One region of the Halomonas sp. IOP_31 genome, then DNA from elsewhere that is predicted to be linked to it. Evidence: predicted binding sites of a transcription regulator. Region 1 holds the regulator's gene; each other region holds the start of a gene.

Region 1 (3,209 bases):
CGTGATGGCCGGTGATGTTGGCTTGCATGGCACGTTCCTTTTCGACGAGTGATGGCCGATTGTAACCCTTTTTGCAGCTTAGCAAACCCCTCGCGGGATGGTGGCCGCAAACGTCGCTTGTCGAGAGCGGGAAGACATGTGAATCGACGTTTCGATGCGATAGGGCGCGGCACTTTCCTTGTGCCGGGGAGAGAGCTGCATATGTCTGAAGGAGCCTCAGGCGAGGCGTCTGCGTTCACCGGAGGAGGGGATGCCCAGCGCTTCGCGATACTTGGCGACGGTGCGTCGCGCCACCGCGATGCCATCGGCGGCGAGCAGCTCGACCAGCTTGCTGTCGGAAAGTGGCTTGCGCGGCGGCTCGTCGCCGATCAGCTTCTTCAGGCGTGCGCGTATCGCGGTGCTGGAGTGCGCATCGCCTTCGCTGCCGCCGCCGACATGGCTCGAGAAGAAGTACTTGAGTTCGAAGACGCCGCGCGGGGTATGAATGAACTTCTGTGTGGTGACCCGCGAGATGGTCGATTCGTGCATCTCCACGGTCTGGGCGATGTCGGCGAGCACCAGCGGTTTCATGGCCTCCTCGCCACGCTCGAGGAAGTCGAACTGGCGGATCATGATCTCGCGACCGACCTTGAGCAGGGTGTCGTTGCGACTCGACAGACTCTTGATCAACCAGCGCGCCTCCTGAAGGTGCTGCTTCATGAAGGTGTTGTCGTCGCTCTTGTCGGCGCGCTTGATCAAGGCGGCATAGTCGGGCTGGACGCGCAATCGCGGTAGCGCCTCGGGATTGAGCTCGATACGCCAGCCCTCGCGAGTATGGCGAGCCACCAGGTCGGGGATCACGTAATCCTCGCCACTGGCGTCGAAGGCTTGGCCGGGGCGTGGATCGAGGGCGCGGATCAGGGCGATCACCGCATCGAGCTGGGCATCGTCGAGACGCAGCCGACGCTTGAGCAACTTGCGGTCATCATTGGCCAGCGCGTCGAGAAACTGGCGTACCAGGCGCTTGGCCTGGGGCAGCAGCGGCGTATCGTCGGCCAGCGTAGCCAGTTGCAGCAGCAGACACTCGCGCAGGTCGCGGGCGAATACACCGGTGGGGTCGAACTGTTGAAGACGATGCAGAATCTGCTCGACCTCGGCGGCCTTGAGTCCGGAAAGCCCCTGGCTGCGCAGGCCTTCCGTCAATTCGTCGAGCTGACCGTCGAGATAGCCGTCGAGGTTGACTGCATCGATGAGACAGTCGGCGATCGCATGTTCGCGACTGTCGAGCCCGGTCATGTCGAGCTGCCAGCGAAGGTGATCCTGCAGGCTCTGATCGGCGGCGTTGCGCTCGAGATCGGGGCCGTCTTCGCTGCGCCCCGCGCTGGGGGCCAGGTCCTGGTAGGTGTCCGACCACTCGCTGTCCAGCGCGAGCTCCTCGGGGATGTCGCTGGCCCAGTCGTCGTCGGCGGCTTCGCCGACGGCGGCTTCGCCGTAGTCGTCCTCCATCTCGAGCATGGGATTGGCTTCCAGCGCCTGCTGGATCTCCTGGCGCAGATCCAGTGTCGATAGCTGCAGCAGCTGGATGGCCTGCTGCAGCTGAGGCGTCATGGTCAGCTGGGTGCCGACCCGAAGCTGCAGCGTGGGTTTCATTGCCATGACAAGCGTGACTTCACTGGCGGAATTTCCGACACGTTATCCTGACCGATGAGCTCTTGCAAGTTTAAAAGCAATAACCATGCCATCTATTTGTCTGGTACCGCTTGGCGCTATCTTGCGCAGGGCCGACGCGTTTGGCAGGCGCCGATTCTGCCCGGCAATGACAATCGCTCAGAGCCGGAATTCATTGCCCAGATAGACCTCGCGGACCTTCTGGCTGGCGAGGATCGCCTCGGCGTTACCCTCGGCGATGATCTGGCCGTCGCCGACGATGTAGGCGTTGTCACAGATATCCAGCGTCTCGCGCACGTTATGGTCGGTGATCAACACGCCGATGCCGCGATCGCGCAGCTGGCGGATGATCGACTTGATTTCGCCGACCGAGATCGGATCGACCCCGGCGAAAGGCTCGTCGAGCAGGATGAACGCCGGCTCGGTGGCCAGCGAGCGGGCGATCTCTACCCGCCGGCGCTCGCCACCGGACAGGCTCATGCCCATGTTGTCGCGAATATGGGTGATATGAAATTCCTCGAGCAGCTGTTCGAGCTGGTGCTTGCGTCCCGGCTTGTCCAGGTCGCGACGCGTCTCGAGGATCGCCATGATGTTGTCGGCGACCGACAGCTTGCGAAAGATCGAGGCTTCCTGAGGCAGGTAGCCAATGCCGGCGCGGGCGCGGTGATGCATTGCTGCCCGGCTGAGGTCCTGGTCGTCGATGCCCACCTCGCCGGCGTCGGCGCGTACCAGGCCGACGATCATGTAGAACGAGGTCGTCTTGCCAGCCCCGTTGGGGCCGAGCAGGCCGACGATACTGCCCTGGCCGATCGATAGGCTGATGTCCTGAACCACGCGGCGATTCTTGTAGCTCTTGGCCAGATGCCTGGCGAACAGTGTCTTCATCGCGCGGGACTCTCCTCTAGATTGGCCTCTAGATTGGCCTCTAGCCTGGCCTCGATCGGCGGGGTCATTGTTCGGCGGACTTCGGCGTCAGGCTCATGCGCACGCGCTCGTTCTCGGCTCCCTGGGCCTGGGAGCGCGCCTGGACCTGGCGGTTGTCGAGAAAATATTCGACATAGGCACCGCTGAAGGTATCTCTGGTCTGGCGTAGCTCGGCCTGACCGACGAGCTCGACGCGCCGCTCGCCGGCGTAGTAGATGATCGTATCGCCCCAGCCCTTGACCAGCGGGTCGTCGGGCGCCGGGCGCTGTTCGAGATAGGCGCGCTCGGCGTCGCCGATGGCGGTGACCTGGGTCACTTCGCCCTGGTCGTTGCGTTTGATCTCGACGCGCTGGGCGGTCAGTTGCATGCTGCCCTGCTGCATGTCGACGTCACCGGTGTAGACGGCGGTGCCGGCACGGTCATCGAGATCCAGGCGGTCGGCGGCGATATTGATCGGCTGGTCGGCATCGCTGTCCAGCGCCAGGGCCGGCGCGGCGAGAAGCGCTGCGCCGGCCAGGGTTAAGGCGGCGAAAAGGGTACGCATCATGTTCCTGAATCCTCGTCGATCGTCGGGTGATGGCCGCGTACGTTGCCGTTGAGCTGCAGGCGTCCAGTGTTCAGCCAGGCGTCGAAGCGAT
Region 2 (3,209 bases), on a different contig from region 1:
CCCGACGTGCGGCGCATGGCGCTCAACGTGCGTGCCTGGAACGAGGGCGGGCGCGCCTTTGCCGCCTGCGTGGCGCAGCAGCTCGATCGTGCCAAGTTCCATCCCGATGGGGCGGTACGTGACGAGGCCGAGGCGCTGGTCGCACTGCTCACCCCGGTGGCCAAGGCGTTTCTCACCGATCGTGGCTTCGAGTCGACGGTCGAGGCTCAGCAGATCTACGGCGGCAGCGGCTACTGCGTGGAGTGGGGGGCCGAGCAGTACGTGCGCGATGCGCGTATCGCGATGATCTACGAAGGCACCAACGGCGTTCAAGCCATGGACCTGATAGGGCGCAAGCTGGCCCGTAACCGCGGCCGCTATCTGGTGCAATTCGTCGCGGCCATGCGCGAGGATCTCGGCGAGCGTGCCGGGCCCGACTTGCGCGATTCGCACACGCGCATCTCGCTGGCGCTGGTGCTGCTCGAGAACGTCACTACCCGCGTGCTCGGGCGGAGCGAGAAGCACCCCGATGAGCTCGGCGCGGCGGCGGTCGACTACCTCAACCTGCTCGGCCACGTCGCCTACGCCTGGATGTGGTGGAAGATGATGCGTGCCGCACAGCGCGGGCTGGGCGAAGACGGCGGCGTCGGCGAGCGCTTCTACCGGACCAAGCTGGCGGTCGGCCGTCACTACCTGACACGCATGTTGCCGCGTATCGAAGCCCTGGAACGACAGATCGAGGCGGGCGCCGAGGAATTGATGAATCTGGCCGAAGAGGACTTCTATCCCGAATGATGAGCTTGAAAGTACAGGATACGACCCCGGCCTCTTGAGGCCGGTTTTTTCAATTGCCCGAATTGATGCATCTGATGGGCAGGTTGTCGTCGTGGTGGTGCATGAAAGAGGTGCGTTGAACAACAATGGTGCATGGAAGAAAAGGGGGTGAGCGGCATATATTGTATAAGATACTGATTAATAGGGTAAATAAGCGAAATAAACTAGGTTGGCACATGCCTTGCGAGGGGTAACGCGACGTTATTCGGTGTCGTGGATACCTATAACAATCATTCGCAAGGAGATTGCCGTGAAAAAGCTGAATGTTTCCCTTCGTTGGTTGGCTGGCGCCTCGCTGGTGTCCCTGGGCATGTCCTTCCCCGCTTTCGCCCAGCAAGACACCATCAAAGTGGGGATCCTGCACTCTCTTTCCGGGACCATGGCGATCAGCGAGTCGACGCTGAAGGATGAGCTGCTGATGCTCATCGAACAGCAGAACGAAAACGGCGGGTTGCTGGGCAAGCAGCTCGAACCGGTGGTGATGGACCCGGCCTCGGACTGGTCGCTGTACGCCGAGCAGGCACGCGACATGTTGACCGGGGACGACCGGGTCGACGTGATCTTCGGCAACTGGACCTCGGCGTCGCGCAAGGCGGTTCTGCCGGTGGTCGAGGAACAGAACGGCTTGTTGTTCTATCCCGTTCAATACGAAGGTGAAGAGTCTTCCGAGAACATCTTCTATACCGGCGCGGCGCCCAACCAGCAGGCGATTCCCGCGGTCGACTACCTGATGAGCCAGGGCGTGGAGCGCTGGGCGCTGCTGGGTACCGACTATGTCTATCCGCGCACCACCAACAAGATTCTCGAGGCGTACCTCAAGGATCACGGCGTCGCCGACGACGACATCATGATCAACTACACGCCGTTCGGTTTCAGCAACTGGCAGTCGATCGTCGCCGAGGTCAAGGATTTCGGCAGCCAGGGCAAGAAGACCGCCGTGGTCTCGACCATCAACGGCGATGCCAATGTGCCGTTCTACACAGAACTTTCCAACCAGGGCATCAGTGCCGCCGACATTCCGGTCATGGCCTTTTCGGTGGGTGAGCAGGAACTCAGCGGCATCGATACCGGACCGCTGGTGGGGCATATGGCGGCCTGGAACTACTTCATGAGCGTCGACAGCGACGCCAACTACGACTTCATCGACAACTGGATCGACTACACCGATGACGAGAACGCCGTCACCAACGACCCCATGGAGGCCCACTACATCGGCTTCAACATGTGGCTGGAAGCGGTGCGCAAGGCCGGTACCACCGATGTCGACGCGGTCAAGGAAGCGATCATCGGCGTCAGTGTGCCCAACCTGTCCGGCGGCTACGCAACGATGATGCCCAACCACCATATCACCAAGCCGGTGATGATCGGCGAGATCCAGGATGACGGTCAGTTCAGCGTGGTCTGGGAAAGTGCTGGCACCATTGCCGGCGACGCCTGGTCCGATTATCTCCCCGAGTCGCAGAACCTGATCAGCGATTGGCGTACCCCGCTGCGCTGCGGAAAGCTCAATGTCGACACCATGACCTGCGAAGACGGCGCCGAGTAAGCACGCCCATGGCAAGCGACCTGCGCCTTGCCGTTTCCTTCACGTCAAGGCGCCCTGAAGAACGGGGCGCTCCCGAATCGTGCGCCGCGACCGTCGCGGCGCGAGAAGGAATCCTTCGATGACGCCAACTCACGCGAAGATGCGACCTGGCATCGTGATCGGATCGCAAGCCAGCACCGGTCTTCGGCGTTGCCTGACGGTCGTGGCCGTACTGCTGGTGTGGCTTGTCGGCGTCTCGCCGGTGCAGGCCGAGGTGACGCCACAGCGTGCCCAGGCCCTGCTGCAGGCGCTGGACACCGACGACTTCGATGCCAAGGCCGAGGCCGCCCAGGCCATCGCCGCCAGCGACGCCGCCCAGAAAACGCGCTGGCTCGAGGCCTTGCTCGACGGCCGTCTGGGACGCGAGCGTCGCGGCGAACGTTTTTACATCATCACCGATGATAGCGGCCGCGAATGGCCGATCATCGATGCCATCACCTTCGAGGACGCCGGCACCGGCTCCCGTCGCCGCGTCGATGCGTTTCGCATCAACAACGCGATGCGTACCCAGTTGCAGGGCCTGATCGCCTCGCTGTCGCTCGACGCGGGCGACGAGGCGACCCGTCTCGATGCCGCCAAGCGCTTGATCGGCGAGGTCGATGCGCAAAGCGTCGACGCGGTCGCTGCACAACTCGACGACGAGGAGAGTTCCGCGGTACGCGCCGAGATCGAAACCGCGCTGGCGCTGTATCGCGTGGAGCAGGGCGATGCCGCGGTCCTGGCGACCCTGCGCGGCAATCTCGACACCCGCGTGCGCAATTCGCTCTCTACCATCGCCGCCAGCGACGCCCCGATCGCTGCCCAGGCCGGC
Region 3 (3,209 bases), on a different contig from region 1:
CGGTACTTGATACGGTAAGGTGGCTCAGCCGTTCTTCGCGAACCGCCGTGGTACGGAACCGTATGCCCGGTGGTGTGGGAGGGCTCCGGGGGTGACCCCGGACCCTACCCGATTACACTGGCGGATATCGCCAATCGCGCAAGTGGTGGCGACGCGGCGCTAGGCAAAGGAGTGAAGGGGCATGATCAAGCGCGTTTTCACGGTTGTGCTGCCGTGCGCCATTGCGCTGGGAATAGAGGGAATAGGGGGAATAGAGAGTGCCGAGGCGGCCAGCGTCTACCGTACGACCGATGCGCAAGGCAACGTGGTATTTACCGACAAGTCGGTCGACAACGCCGAACGGGTCGATCTCGAGCCGTTGACCGTGGTGCCCGCCGTGGGAGTCGATGTCGCGCCGCCGCCCACGCAGCGTGCCGAGCCGGCTGCCTCGCGCGCCGGGCAGCCGTTCATGCCCTATTCCACCTTCCGTATCGCCGCGCCCGAGGATGGGCAGACCCTGCCCACCGGCGCCGCCGGGAACGTTCAGGTACGACTGACCATCGAGCCGACGCTGCGCGAGGATAACCAGGTACGCTTGCTGGTCGATGGCGTGGTAAGCCAGTCGGCCCTGAACAGCAGCGCGTTCATGCTCACCAACCTGGACCGCGGCGAATATACCCTGGTCGCCGAATTGCTCGATGCCGCCGGCCAGGTGCGCCACCGCAGTGCGCCGGTCACCCTCTACGTGCAGCGCGCCAGCGTCAATCTGCCGGCCAATCCCAACAACCCCGCCGGCCTGCCACCGAGCCGCACCGGCAATTAACGGGTGTCGCTCCCTTCATTTCTGCACGCCGCGTTGTGTGTGCCGCGCCATCAAGCAGCTTTCCTCGTCTCGATGCACCATAATAGTGCAGTGCGCCCCGACGCCCTGTCCGCCATCCCGCTCGTTGCGGGCCTGGCCAGACTGGCGCGTATCTTGCAAACACCAAGCTAACGGATCTCAGGATGTCGAGACGCGCCATGTACCAACGCTTGCTGGAAAACCTGACCACGGCGGTCGTGCTGCTCGACGGGGCGTTACGCGCACGCTGGCTGAACCCGGCCGCCGAAGCGTTGCTGGCGGTGAGCCGCAGTCGGGTCGAGGGGACGCGTCTGGAATGCCTGGAAGGCGAAGGCGGGGCGATCGCCGAGGTGTTGCGCAAGGCGCTCGAGGAAAACCACCCTTTCACTCAGCGCGAGGCCATATTGCTGCTGGCCGGCGGCGAGGCGATCACCGTCGACTTCACCGTCACGCCGTTGTCGGACGCCGAGTTGCTGCTCGAGATCGAACCCCGCGACCGGCTGCTGCGCATCTCCCGCGAGGAAGCGCTGGTCACCCGTCAGGAGACCATCAAGGTGCTGTCGCGGGGCCTGGCCCACGAGATCAAGAATCCGCTGGGCGGGATTCGCGGCGCGGCGCAACTGCTCGAGCGCGACCTGCCCGACCCGCAGTTGGCCGAGTTCACCCGGGTGATCGTCGAGGAAGCCGACCGGCTGCGCGACCTGGTCGATCGCATGCTCGGCCCCAACCACCTGGTCCGCCACGAGCCGCTCAACGTGCACCGAGTGCTCGAACGGGTACGCGCGCTGCTCGAGGCCGAGCACCCCCGAGTCGCCTACGTGCGTGACTACGACCCCAGCCTGCCCGAGCTGCACGGCGACGAGTCGCAGTTGATCCAGGCGGTGCTCAACGTGGCACGCAACGCCGTCCAGGCGATGGATGAAAGCGGCACGCCAACCCCGCGGCTGACGCTGCGCACCCGGGCCCGGCGGCAGTTCACACTGGGCGCCGAGCGCCACCGCCTGGTCTGCGAGGTGGCGATCGTCGACAACGGCCCGGGGATTCCCGCGGCGCTGCGCGACACGCTGTTCTATCCGATGGTCTCGGGGCGTGCCGAGGGCAGCGGCCTGGGGCTGTCGATCGCCCAGTCGATCCTGCATCAGCATCAGGGGCTGGTCGAGTGCGACTCGCATCCCGGCTGTACCGAGTTTCGCCTGCTGATGCCGCTGGATGCCCATCAGTGACCGGGGCGGAACATTGCCAGAGCGCCGGACGTGCCGAGACTGCGACCATCGCCGAAGGCGAAACCATGCGACCCGCTGGAGGGCTTTATGAATGATCCCGCCCGTATCGTCATCGTCGACGACGACCGAGCCATACGCTGGGTGCTGGAGCGCGCCCTGGCCCAGCCGGATCTGGACGTGACCAGCTTTGACCGGGCCGATACCGCGCTCGAGGCGATCCTCAGCTATCCCCCCGAGGTACTGCTCACCGACATCCGCATGCCGGGGCTCGATGGCCTCGACCTGATGGCGCAGGTGCGCGAGGCGTGCCCGGACCTGCCGGTGATCGTGATGACCGCGCATTCCGACCTGGACAGTGCGGTGGCCTCCTATCAGGGCGGCGCCTTCGAGTACCTGCCCAAGCCGTTCGATGTCGACGACGCCCTGGCGCTGGTGCGTCGCGCGGTGGCCCACGCCCGCGAGCGCGCCTCGCCGGTGGTGGTGCCCGAGGGCTTCTCGGCGGATATCATCGGCGAGGCGCCGGCGATGCAGGAGGTCTTCCGGGCCATCGGTCGGCTGTCGCAATCGCACATCACCGTGCTCATCAACGGCGAGTCGGGGACCGGCAAGGAGCGCGTCGCCGAGGCCCTGCACCAGCACAGTCCGCGCAGGGCGCAGCCGTTCATCGCCCTGAACATGGCGGCGATTCCCAAGGACCTGATGGAGTCCGAGCTGTTCGGCCACGAGAAGGGCGCGTTCACCGGCGCCACCGCCCAGCGTCGCGGGCGTTTCGAACAGGCCGACGGCGGCACGCTGTTCCTCGACGAGATCGGCGACATGCCGCCGGACACCCAGACCCGGCTGCTGCGGGTGCTGGCCGACGGCGAGTTCTATCGGGTCGGCGGCCATCTCTCGGTCAAGGCCGACGTGCGGATCATCGCCGCGACCCATCAGAACCTCGAGGCGCTGGTCAAGGACGGGCGCTTTCGCGAGGACCTGTTCCACCGCCTCAACGTGATTCGCGTGCACCTGCCCAGGCTCGCCGAGCGCCGCGAGGACATTCCGCGGCTGGCCCAGCACTTTCTCGCCGAGGCCGCCAAGGAGTTGTCCACCGAGCCCAAGGTGCTGACCCGCGACGCCGAGCTGCACCTCACCAGGCTGCCCTGGCCGGGCAACGTGCGCCAGCT
Region 4 (3,209 bases), on a different contig from region 1:
AATCTACTAGTAGAGAACCTGTAGCAGAATCTCGACAGACATGGCGGACCGGACGGGACTCGAACCCGCGACCTCCGGCGTGACAGGCCGGCATTCTAACCGACTGAACTACCGGTCCATTTTCAACGCATCGGGCTGTCACCGCCGTCAACACGCAGCTGCCTGGTCAATCCGAAATCGCCAGGCGAAATCGGCACGAAGAATGGCGGACCGGACGGGACTCGAACCCGCGACCTCCGGCGTGACAGGCCGGCATTCTAACCGACTGAACTACCGGTCCGCATGTCTTCGCAACGTGATTTGGTGGGTGGTACTGGGTTCGAACCAGTGACCCCCAGCTTGTAAGGCTGGTGCTCTCCCAACTGAGCTAACCACCCGGTCACGTGGCGCTGCATTCTACCGGGCAACGTCGGAATGTCAACGCCTTTTCGACAGCGTCCCGGTGCTTGAAGCACGTCTCACCGCGTCTTGGCCATCCAGCGGGCGGCGACCGCCGCGGCCTCGTCGATCAGCGATTGCTGACTGCGCCCGGTGGCGCGGCGCGGCCGCCAGTCATGCTCGCCGTCGGCGAGAAAATGCACCTCGGCGCCGCTCGGCAGTGTATAACCGGCGACCTCCTCCTGGCTACCGAATGGGTCGCGCGTGCCCTGCAGGACCAGCGTCGGACAGCGCAACGTCGGCCAGTGCGCCAGCCGCGTGCGCTCGGGCTTGCCCGGCGGATGAAAGGGATAGCTGCACAGGATCAGCCCGGGCGCGCCGTCCTCGGCGGCGAGCAGACTGGCGACCCGCCCGCCCAGCGACTTGCCGCCCAGCCAGGCCGGCGCCAGCCCCGCGACATCGAGCGCCTCGCGCCAACGGCGCAGCTCCTCGACCAACCGCTCGGCACGCGGTGGCGGCCGGCGACGCTGCTCCTCGCGCATGCGCTGCATGTAGGCGAACTCCAATGCCAGGGTCTGCACGCCTTCGTCCGCCAGGGCCTGGCGCAGCTGGCGCATGAACGCGGCATCCTGCCCGGCGCCCGCCCCATGCGCCAGCAGCAGGCGCCCATGGCGCGCCTCGCCGAGTTTTTCCAGCGGCCCCAGGCCGTCGATATACAGCAGCGCATCATCCGCTGACGCCAAGGCCTCGCTGAGCATCTGCGGCGCAACCCGCCGATAGCCCCGCTGCCGGTAAATAGTCATATTCCTCCCGGTAATCGCTTTATTCTGCCGCTGGGGTGTCCATGGTACGCAGATTCCTCCAATCGGAAGATCGACATGACTGTCTGCGAGCCGCGACACGACATGCCAGGCGCTTTGCAGACGCCTCGAGAGATCGCTTAGCATGAAACCTGAACGATCGGTCAAGCCGCAATTCGGACCCGGTCACCTCATCGACAACCACGGAACGCATCATGGCCGCTTTGAACCTCCTCGTCATCGGCGCCGGCATGGGCGGACTGACCGCCGCGCTGGCGCTGCAACAGGCCGGCCATCGGGTCAGCGTGGTCGACCGGGTCAGCGAGCTACGGCCGGTGGGTGCGGCGATCTCGGTGTGGTCCAACGGCGTCAAGGTACTCAAGCGGCTGGGCCTCGGCGAGGCCGTCGAACGCGTCAGCGGCGACATGCGGCATATGCGCTACGCCACCAGGGATGGCGAGACGCTCAGCGAATTCAGCCTCGCGCCCCTTTACCAGGCGGTCGGCCAGCGCGCCTGTCCAATTGCCCGCGCCGAGCTGCAGCGCCTGCTGCTCGAGGCGGTGGGCGAGCGCAATGTGCGCCTGGGAGTGACATGCAGCGATTTCGACAGCGACGCCGAGGGCGTCACCGCGCATTTCGACGATGGCAGCCGACAAACCGCCGATCTGCTGGTGATCGCCGACGGCACCCATTCGCGGCTGCGCGAGAAAGTGCTCGGCCATCGCGTGGCACGGCGTTACTGCGGTTACGTCAACTGGAACGTGCGCGTGCCGGCCAGCGCCGACCTGGCGCCGCTCGATCACTGGGTGCAGTACGTCGGCGAGCATCAGCGGGTGTCGCTGATGCCGATGAGCGGCGACGCCGCCAACCCCGAGTTCTACTGCTTCTTCGACGTGCCGCTGCCAGCCGGCACCGCCAGCGACCCGGCGCGCTACCGCGACGAATTGCGTGAACATTTCGCCGGCTGGGCGGCTCCGGTACAGCGGTTGATCGAGCGCTTCGAGCCGGCGCAGATGGCCCGCGTCGAGATCCACGATATCGAGCCGCTGGACCGGCTGGTCGGTCAGCGCACGGCGATCATCGGCGACGCCGCGCATGGCATGGCCCCCGACCTGGGCCAGGGCGGCTGCCAGGCCATGGAGGACGGTTGGGTGCTGGCCCGGGTGCTGGAAAATGCCGAGGGCGACATTGCTGCCGCACTCAAGGCCTACGACGCGGCACGGGTCGCGCGGGTCGGCGAAATCGTCGCTCGCGCCCGCAAGCGCGCCGAGACCACCCATGGCGCGAATCCTGCGGCCACCCGGGCCTGGTATGCCGCGCTCGCCGTCGAGGACGGCACGACCATCATGGGCGGTATCGAGAAGACCATCCGCGGCGGGCCATTGTCATGAGTGCGAGGTGGCTGGCGAGGCGCGGATTCAGGCTTCGCGCGCCAGCAGGTCGAAGGCCGCGATGCGCCCCTCGTTCATGCGCCGCTGCTTGTCCTCGAGCCCTTCGAAGTCGAACAGCTCGCGGTCGGCGAGCTGCGAGGGCGCGACGTTGGTGACCGCCTTGAACATCGTCTCCAGCCGTCCGGGGTGCCTGCGCTCCCAGTCGGCAAGCATCTCCTTGATCACCTGGCGCTGCAGGTTGGGCTGCGAGCCGCACAGGTTGCAGGGAATGATCGGAAACGCCATCAGCCGCGCGAACTCGGCGATGTCCGCCTCGCGGCAGTAGGCCAGCGGGCGGATGACGATGTTCTTGCCGTCGTCGGAGAGCAGCTTGGGCGGCATCGACTTGAGCGAACCGCCATAGAACATGTTGAGGAACAGCGTCTCGAGGATATCCTCGCGATGGTGACCCAGCGCCACCTTGGTCGCGCCGATCTCCTCGGCGTAGCCGTACAGCGAACCGCGCCGCAGCCGCGAGCACAGCGCACAGGTAGTCTTGCCCTCGGGCGTTTTCTCCTTGACCACCGAATAGGTGTCGCGCTCGAGAATATGATAGTCGACGCCGATGCCGTTCAGGTACTCGGGCAGCACATGCTCCGGG

The links. The regulator sigma-54, encoded in region 1, starts transcription at its own class of promoters, with help from an activator protein. The targets are predictions, from matches to a motif close to TGGCACNNNNNTTGCTNT.
Region 2: a site for sigma-54 is predicted at 984-1,001, ahead of urtA (urea ABC transporter substrate-binding protein). Genes of this name have one in related genera too.
Region 3: a site for sigma-54 is predicted at 945-962, ahead of glnL (nitrogen regulation protein NR(II)). Genes of this name have one in related genera too.
Region 4: a site for sigma-54 is predicted at 1,285-1,302, ahead of hpxO (FAD-dependent urate hydroxylase HpxO). Genes of this name have one in related genera too.

The regions. Positions count from the first base shown of each region.
Region 1 is NZ_JAIRBP010000011.1:59,217-62,425, forward strand. It holds gene hpf (ribosome hibernation-promoting factor, HPF/YfiA family) at 1-28, opposite strand, end outside; gene K7I12_RS07925 (RNA polymerase factor sigma-54) at 217-1,635, opposite strand; gene lptB (LPS export ABC transporter ATP-binding protein) at 1,807-2,532, opposite strand; gene lptA (lipopolysaccharide transport periplasmic protein LptA) at 2,597-3,118, opposite strand; gene lptC (LPS export ABC transporter periplasmic protein LptC) at 3,115-3,209, opposite strand, start outside.
Region 2 is NZ_JAIRBP010000009.1:38,763-41,971, forward strand. It holds gene K7I12_RS06820 (acyl-CoA dehydrogenase C-terminal domain-containing protein) at 1-774, shown strand, start outside; gene urtA (urea ABC transporter substrate-binding protein) at 1,124-2,359, shown strand; gene urtB (urea ABC transporter permease subunit UrtB) at 2,478-3,209, shown strand, end outside.
Region 3 is NZ_JAIRBP010000014.1:8-3,216, forward strand. It holds gene K7I12_RS09060 (DUF4124 domain-containing protein) at 182-802, shown strand; gene glnL (nitrogen regulation protein NR(II)) at 1,000-2,043, shown strand; gene glnG (nitrogen regulation protein NR(I)) at 2,131-3,209, shown strand, end outside.
Region 4 is NZ_JAIRBP010000007.1:55,568-58,776, reverse strand. It holds tRNA gene K7I12_RS05790 (tRNA-Asp) at 42-118, opposite strand; tRNA gene K7I12_RS05785 (tRNA-Asp) at 204-280, opposite strand; tRNA gene K7I12_RS05780 (tRNA-Val) at 302-377, opposite strand; gene K7I12_RS05775 (alpha/beta family hydrolase) at 459-1,181, opposite strand; gene hpxO (FAD-dependent urate hydroxylase HpxO) at 1,394-2,569, shown strand; gene ttcA (tRNA 2-thiocytidine(32) synthetase TtcA) at 2,597-3,209, opposite strand, start outside.